Regions from separate parts of the Globicatella sanguinis genome, predicted to be linked through region 1. Evidence: riboswitches for the same ligand, from Rfam matches in the RefSeq annotation. Region 1 holds a riboswitch; the other holds the start of a gene.

What was found. Region 1 has a riboswitch for thiamine pyrophosphate ahead of thiT (energy-coupled thiamine transporter ThiT). Riboswitches for the same ligand answer to the same signal wherever they lie in the genome.
Region 2: linked by a shared signal. The riboswitch ahead of tenA (thiaminase II) and the one ahead of thiT (energy-coupled thiamine transporter ThiT) in region 1 are both predicted to bind thiamine pyrophosphate.

Annotation. Positions count from the first base shown of each region.
Region 1 is NZ_CP126962.1:1,216,656-1,220,788, reverse strand. It holds gene CYJ72_RS05290 (dihydroorotate dehydrogenase) at 455-1,387, shown strand; gene thiT (energy-coupled thiamine transporter ThiT) at 1,967-2,545, opposite strand; TPP riboswitch at 2,573-2,661, opposite strand; partial or broken gene CYJ72_RS11660 (IS30 family transposase) at 2,871-2,975, opposite strand; gene CYJ72_RS05280 (helix-hairpin-helix domain-containing protein) at 3,607-4,133, shown strand, end outside.
Region 2 is NZ_CP126962.1:875,235-879,367, reverse strand. It holds gene CYJ72_RS03720 (ABC transporter substrate-binding protein) at 1-169, opposite strand, end outside; gene CYJ72_RS03715 (ABC transporter permease) at 172-945, opposite strand; gene CYJ72_RS03710 (ABC transporter ATP-binding protein) at 938-1,681, opposite strand; TPP riboswitch at 1,781-1,887, opposite strand; TPP riboswitch at 2,251-2,347, shown strand; gene tenA (thiaminase II) at 2,451-3,128, shown strand; gene thiW (energy coupling factor transporter S component ThiW) at 3,148-3,702, shown strand.

The DNA.
Region 1 (4,133 bases):
AGAAAAATTTCCGTCGCATTGTTGAATGACGTAAATTCAACTGCCATAACTGCCATAATTGTCATAGGCAAGCAATCACGCCGCATACTTCCCGACCTAATTTCAGTTTATTACGAACATCCTTACTAAATTAATTCAAAACGATAAATTAAACCTTTATATTAGAAATATTTCAGGTATAATTACTAAAAAATACAATCCTTTAACGACCGTCCTGTGAGGCGGGGAAGGTATGTAATGAAAAGTGGCCGTTTCAGGACCTCTTCTTTCCGCATGCCCGCGTTGAAGGAGAGGTCTTCTTTGTATAGGAGGAGAAAAATGAAAAAACGGTTATGAATGAGAGGGAGATTAACTGAGTCAATTACCATACAGTCCGTGGGATGTGTGTGCTGACTTTAGTTGATAGACAAATCGTTTGGAATTCACTCACAGTTTAATTATTAGGAGGTAGACTATGAATCGATTGCAAGTAAAATTACCAGGTGTCGTTTTAAAAAATCCTGTTATGCCAGCTTCAGGCTGTTTTGGCTATGGTGAATCTTTCGCTAAACATTATGACTTAGGTGTGTTAGGCGCAATTGTGATTAAGAGTACAACGCTTGAAGAACGATTAGGGAACCCAGCACCACAATATGTGCACCGTGATGACGCTGTGTTAAACTCTGTTGGCTTGAAAAATCCGGGGATTAAGACCGTCCTTTCTGAGAAATTACCATTCTTAGCGAATTATGATGTTCCTGTAATTGCCAGCGTGGCGGGGTCCAAAGAAGAAAATTATATCGAGATGTGTCAACGAATCTCTCAAGCTGAGAATGTCCGTGCGATTGAACTTAATGTTTCTTGTCCAAATGTTAAAGAAGGAGGAATTTCTTTTGGCACGGATCCACAAGTAGTTAAACAATTAACCCAACAATGTAAAACAGTGACTCATCTACCCATCTATGTTAAGTTGACGCCTAATGTGACGGATATTGTTAGCATTGCAAAAGCAGCAGAAGAGGGTGGAGCTGACGCAATTACAATGATTAATACAATAACGGGTATGGCCTTTAATTTAGAAAGTAGACAGCCCATTTTAGGAGGGGTGACAGGTGGGTTATCTGGAACTTCTTTAAAACACATTGCCTTAAGGATGATTTATCAAGTTGCTGGAGCAGTTAAGATACCGATTATTGGAGTAGGTGGCATTAAGACCGTAGATGATGTTCTAGAAATGTATATGGCCGGCGCATCTGCTGTTCAAATCGGGACAGAAAATTATAATCAACCGATGATTTGCCCAACAATTATTAGCCAACTCCCTCAGCGAATGGATGAATTAGGCATTGAAAGCTTAGAGACTCTAATACACGAAGTGTCCGTCGCTCGATTTCACGACGGCCGGTAACAGGCTTAAGTGTCCGTGGTGCAGTTGAACGACAAAAATTCAACTACCATAACTGTCCGTGATGAGCAATCACGCGGGAATTATAACAGACTAAATTTCAGTTTATAGTGAACATGCTTAGTAAGTTAATTGAAAAAACTATCTATATATAATTAAGTGGGAGTGGGCAAGAAGTTGAAAATTAAATAATTTCGCTTCGTCGGCCCACTCCCCAAAATTTCTGTGCCCCACATCATTTGACAAAGAACTTTAAAAATAAAGATCCCATTGACTGCCTTAACAATCAATGGGACCTTAATCACGTGATTTTACCCAAAACCTTAATAATCTGCCGATTATCCTCAATCACTTAACGCGTGATTACGATCTTAACTACTCTTCTATATAAGTCTCATAGTGGTTCATCAAGATTCCGATGAAGGGTCTTTACTTAGTGAACGAAGATGTTGCACTAACCCCTCTCTCTATAAACAACTCAACTAAGTCACACGGTCTTCATTATTAAATAACTTATAATTCCTAATTTATATCATTAAACGATTAAAGATGCAGGAGTTAGTCAAACGTTAAAAAAATTTATTAATAACCTGATGTTTTTACGCGTAAGAGAGGTTGGAATGAACGTGTTAGGAAAATTAATACAATAATACAGCAAAGTGTTTCAGATAGAAACGCTCCCCCATTGACTAGGAATGAGTATACATATGGACTTTGTCCTTCAGGTGCATAAGACCCCCAGAATGATACCCCCGCAATAAAGTGGACGATATAACGAGCTAATGATCCCACTATTGTCGCCATGGAAGCTATCCCCCATTGTTTCACACGATTTGTTGGTTCTTCTTTTAATATTTTTTGCATATAAGGTGCAAAGAAACCAGCGAAACCAATGACTGCAAAAGCGACAAAATATTCAACTACAAATTGTACTAACGTTAATACATACGCATTACCGGTAATGTATTGGAGTAATCCCCATAAAAATCCACCCAAGCAACCTGCCAATGTACCACGACGTAAGGAAAGAATAATAATTGGAATCATCTTGACAGAAACCTTAAAACTCCATGATGGCGAAGGAATCATCAAATCAATAAGTAATGCTAAAGCGGCACAGATAGTAATCTCAATCAACGTTTGTGTCTTAATTTTTGACATAAAAAAACTCCTTTTCTTAACCAACACAAAAAAGGAGTTAAACATCTTGACGCAAGCATTACCTTGATCCAATAAAGGGTATAATCTCAGCCAATATGGCACCCCTTGTTTATGTTGAAATCTATATTTTAATAATGATTCTAACAAAAATAATGAAAAAAGTAAAATTAAAGTTACAAACCAATTACTTTCAACTTTTTATAATTTGGAAGGTTGCAATAGTCATAAAAATTCCTAACAACATTGCAAATGCTAATAGGACTTATTTTCCAAAAGGTAATAGCAGGGAGTGGGCAAGAAAATTAACGACGTTATAAATGGTTTAGATGGCCCGATTTAATTTTTTAGCGATATCCGTTACATTTTTACCGCTATCGTAATAATTTTCTATCCAAATCAATTTTTTCATGGTAAAATGTGTATAAGCCATTTGTGTGTACTCCTTCCTTAGCATGTGATCGTATGTTTAGGATACCATACAAATGGCCTATTTATTTTTCTAGCTTAATTTTACTATTCAAGTATAATAAAAATTTTGATAATATAGACGGAGAAGGAAACGTATATTACTTTAGATAGTAAAAATTGTAAAACGAGATGTCGTGAATGGCATTTTTCTTAATACATCATGTTTTGTATAGCGATTTGCTTGTAAATAGTATAGTGGTTTTTATAAAATAAGAGCTAGGAACTGATTAAACTGATGAAATTTTATAGCCAACATGATGGTGATGTTTAATTATAAAATGGTTTGGCTATCGGAGTCTTTCCTGCTAGCAAAATATCAAAAAAATCATTTGGAGTAGATTGGATAGAGGTTGAGAGATAGCTTGAATTGATTTTAAGGGTTAGAGCATGATGACCAAGTTTATTTTGGTAAAGTTTTGCGATTAATCATTGAAACTCCTTATTCCAAAGATTAACGTTATGACTTCCCGTCTTCACGGCATACAACGAATCAGAGTTTCTCTTGGAGAGGACGAGGCATGGGTTGTTCACCCATATACCCAGAAGGTAAGTAGGTAGCACTTGAATTTAAGGATAGGAAAGGAATGATATTGATGTCACGAGAAACAGAAAATATTTTTAGACAGTTAGAAGTTTTTCTAGACCAACATTTGGATGAATATGAAAATATTGATGAGGCGATTAATGATTATGTCGCTCGTTTTAATGATGGGGTGATTGACGAACTAGAAGATGATACTAGCAGAGCGTTGGAGTTGTTGGATGAAGCAATGGAAAGCGATGATGCTGATGAGCGCTTAGCATTATTAGAAGAGGCCAATCAATTGGAACCAGACAACTTAGATATTTATTGTGCTTTATGTCTTGAACGTTATGATGATATAAGAATCATTACATCTATTGAAGAAAAGACAAAAGAATACTTGAAAACACATCGTCGATTTATCAAAGAAGCTTCTTATGCGGGAGTTGAAAATCGTCCTTATTTTCGTGCCCGCAGATTATTGTTAGATTTTTATAAGGAGCAATTGCTTTTGGGAAAGGCTGAAGACACAGCGAGGGAAATCTTACGATATAATCCGAATGATAATTTGGGTGTTCGTTATAGTTTAATGGCGAT
Region 2 (4,133 bases), 340 kb from region 1:
AATAACCTTCTTTAATCGCCACATAGATTGGAACATGGTTCGCATTTGGATACCAGTCTAACATTAAGGATAAATCCATCTTTTCTTCGGCTTGCACTGATTGTGGCATCCATGGTAACACCGTTAAGGCCATTAATAAAGTTAAGCATCTGACAACTAATTTTTTCATTTTTATTTCCTCTTTTCTGTATATAAATATTTTAATGAACGATTTTCTAATAATCCGACGAGGTTAAATAATAGAATACCAATTAAGGATAGCACTAAAATACCGGCAAACACGCCTTCAGATTTAATACTACTGGACATTCGACGAATATAATAACCTAACCCTTCAGAGCCACCGAGCCATTCTCCAATGACCGCCCCGATTAAAGAATAGACAACGGACATTTTTAAACCCGAGTAGATAGACGGTAGCGCGAATTTCCATTGTAATTGGCTAAACATTAGCCATTTTGAAGCACCCATCACTCTGAATAATTCGAGATACTCTTCATCCGTTCGTTTTAAGCCATCGAAGACACTCACCACGACGGGGAAAAAGGTAATCAAAAAGATAATCGCTACTTTGGTCCATAAACTATAACCAAACCACAGTACAAAGATGGGGGACAAGGCGATGGTCGGGATCGTTTGCGAAATCAGGACAAAAGGATAAAATGCCCGCTCGATAAAATCAGAATAATAGAGTAGAATACCAATCAATAAACCAAGTCCGATTGAAAAGGCTACGCCTACGATGACTTCTAATAAAGTTGCTTGAGTGTGCGTCCATAGTTGTGGGGCTTGGATAAAGATGGTTTTAATCACATCACTTGGTCTCGGAATGATAAACTTTGGTACCCATTCACTAGCAACCGCCCATTCGATAATGACTAATAGAACAGCTGAAACAGATAGGAAAGGCCAGTAACGTTGAATTAACTGTCGTAGTTTATTCATGGATGGCCACCTCCAAAGCTTTTTTATACTCAATAAATTGAGCATGATAACGAATGTCTTTCGGTCGTGGACGTGGCAAATCAATGTGCCACTCTTTGATTTGGGTATCGTCGCCATTATGCCAGTTTTGTAATAAATAGACACGATTACTTAAAAGCACTGCTTCATCAATATTATGCGTAATAAAAACAATCGTTTTATTTAATTCTTGCCACAGTGATAATAACCATTGTTGCATTTCATATTGCGTAAAACTGTCTAAGGCTCCAAAAGGTTCATCGAGCAGTAGTACTGGCTTATTGGCCAGAATGGTCCGTACGAAAGCGGCGCGCTGACGCATTCCACCTGATAGATCTTTCGGTAGAGCATAGGCATACTCTTTTAAACCCGCCTTATCGAGCCATTCTAACGCTTTTTCTTTTGAAACAGGATGTTGCTTATCAAGTTTGCCACTTAATCTAACATTTTCTAAAATGGTCGCCCAAGGAAGTAATAAATCTTTTTGTGGCATATAACCAACATCACCTAATTGAATCGGTCGTCCATCAAATAGAATTTGACCTGCATCCGGTTGAAATTGCGTAGTCAGTAATTTAAATAGCGTACTCTTACCACTGCCGCTTTTACCGATTAGCGAAATAAATTCACCTTTAGGAAAGTTGAGGTTGACATTTTGTAATGTCTTCTCGCCTTTAAAGTCGGGGTAGGTAAATGAGACGTTTTTTATTTCAATCATCCAAAACTCCTTTCTATCCATTTGCTCAAAAAAAAGACCCGTTTCTAAGAAACCGGCCCAAAGCATACTGAGTCTTGACTGATCAAAATGTGTACAGTAAAACAAAATTGTAAACATCCCTACGGTAGTACTAACTACATCAGGTCAAGGGTCAAGGAACATTTCAGAAACCTACTCTCAGCGCATTGGCTCCCCTAGTTTAAAATAAATGGATTCAATTGTTAAAAGAGACCCTTTGATTTCACAAAGAAACTCTATCTGTCTATTAGAATAAATCAAGTGATAGTCAATGTCAAGCAGATAAGTTGAACAAAGGATTTGATTCATGGTTTATAAAAAAAGTAATATAAGCCAGGTTACTGAGTACTAGCTGTAATAAAAAGTTAACAATTCTGTTTAATAATGCCCAAATTAGCAAGTTTCATTACGACGCTAAGTGGACCAGACAGGCGATGGAGATAGAATGTCGATTTTGTTGGTCTTTGATTCATGACATAGTGGTAGGGAGTGGACCATTATTTAATCAAGCATATCCCCCTTTACAATCCAAGATTAATTTGCTAGTCTATTAGTGACACTAGGGGAGCATGAAAATGCTGAGAGAGAAATTGACCCTTTGAACCTGATTCAGTTAATACTGACGTAGGGAAGTGTGCTTAATTTAATCAGCTAGTTTAATTTTTGTTGGACTGCAGCCGATTTAATGCGCACACTTTATCTTTAAAGGTGGGTATTTTTTTGTTTCTAAAATATAAGGAGGAATAGCGTCATGACAAAATTTACTGAACGTGTGTATCCAAAAGTTGAATCGATTTGGGCATCGTATTTAGAACACCCATTTGTAAAGGGATTAGGAGAAGGTACGCTGGCTAAAGAGAAATTTCAACGTTGGTTAACGCAAGATTATGTTTATTTAGTTGAGTATTCAAAGTTAATGGCTCTAGGCGTAGCCAAGTCGACCGATTTATCGATGATGCGTAGTTTTTCAAAAGCATTATTTGGGACCTTAGAGATGGAGATGGAATTACACCGTCAATTTTCAGCTCAATTTGGGATTAGTGAAGCAGAATTATTACAAACAAAAATGTGGCCAACCAATACAGCCTATACTTCTTATATGTTAAATCATGCCCAAGCGGGTGGCGCAGAATATGCGGTAACGGCCTTATTAACTTGTGCTTGGTCATACGCTTATGTCGGCGAAGCATTAGCGAAACAAAGTCCTGAAAACAATCCTTACCAACAATGGATCGATATGTATGCGGGCAAAGAATTCCAAACTTTAGCTACTGATATGAAAAATTTAATGGACGAGATGGCTAAAGATTTACCAGAAGCAACCTTAAAACGTCTAGAAGAAATCATTATTAAAACGTCTTACTATGAATATCAATTCTGGACTATGTGCTATGACGGTGAAGATTGGGAAACCCGATACGAAAAATAACAATTCATAATGAGAGGGAATGATTCAAATAAATACACATAAACAAACTCAAAAACTAATGATTTTATCACTCATGATTGCCTTAGACGTGGTGTTATCACCGATTTTACGAATTGAAGGGATGGCACCAATGTCGAGTGTCATTAACATTATTGCGGCCAGTTTTATGAGTCCTTTATATACCTTTTTAATGGCTTTAATCTGTGGTATTATTCGCATGTTAATGATGGGTATTCCACCATTAGCCTTAACAGGTGCTGTTTTTGGAGCATTATTTGCGGGATTAGGTTATTGGAAGACACGTAACTTCTGGGCGGCAGCGCTAGGTGAATTTATTGGAACGGGTGTCGTAGGGTCATTATTAAGCTACCCAGTCATGGTTTGGTTTACCGGAGTCAAAACGGATTTACACTGGCTGATTTATACACCACGTTTTATGGGTGCTTGTGTAATGGGAGCGATAGCGGCTTTTGTCTTGTACGAAAGACTTAACAAATTATCAGCTTTTCATCGTATGCAACAATTGTTCTTAACAGATAATGAGCGTGTTTTAAGCAGTCAAAATGGTCGCTAATTTGTCCAGTAGGAACCAATCTTATACAACATTATATTAATTTGCGAGAGTAGGCAAATAGTGAAAATAATCTGATTTTTACTATTGATGCCTGCTTTTTTTTTGTGAGAAGCAAGCGCACAGTATGATGTGACCACTATCCAAGTGTTTGATGCCTACTTTTTGTGGGGAAAGAAAACCTACTGAATCAAACGGTTTCGGTCCTCATGTTGATGCCGACTTTTTTGTAGGGAAAAAGATAGTTTGCGGGTGTTAGGCTGGGTGTTTATCTTATATTAGGAAATAAGGTTTGTTTAATGGAATGACCAGATGACATCATTTGTCAAAGAGTGTTAAAGACCTTCTATTGAAAAAATTATGGTCGTAGCTATTTTAGTTAACGGCAAAACTAAATATACACTGTAGGCGAGAGGGGGCGCTCTAAATTATTA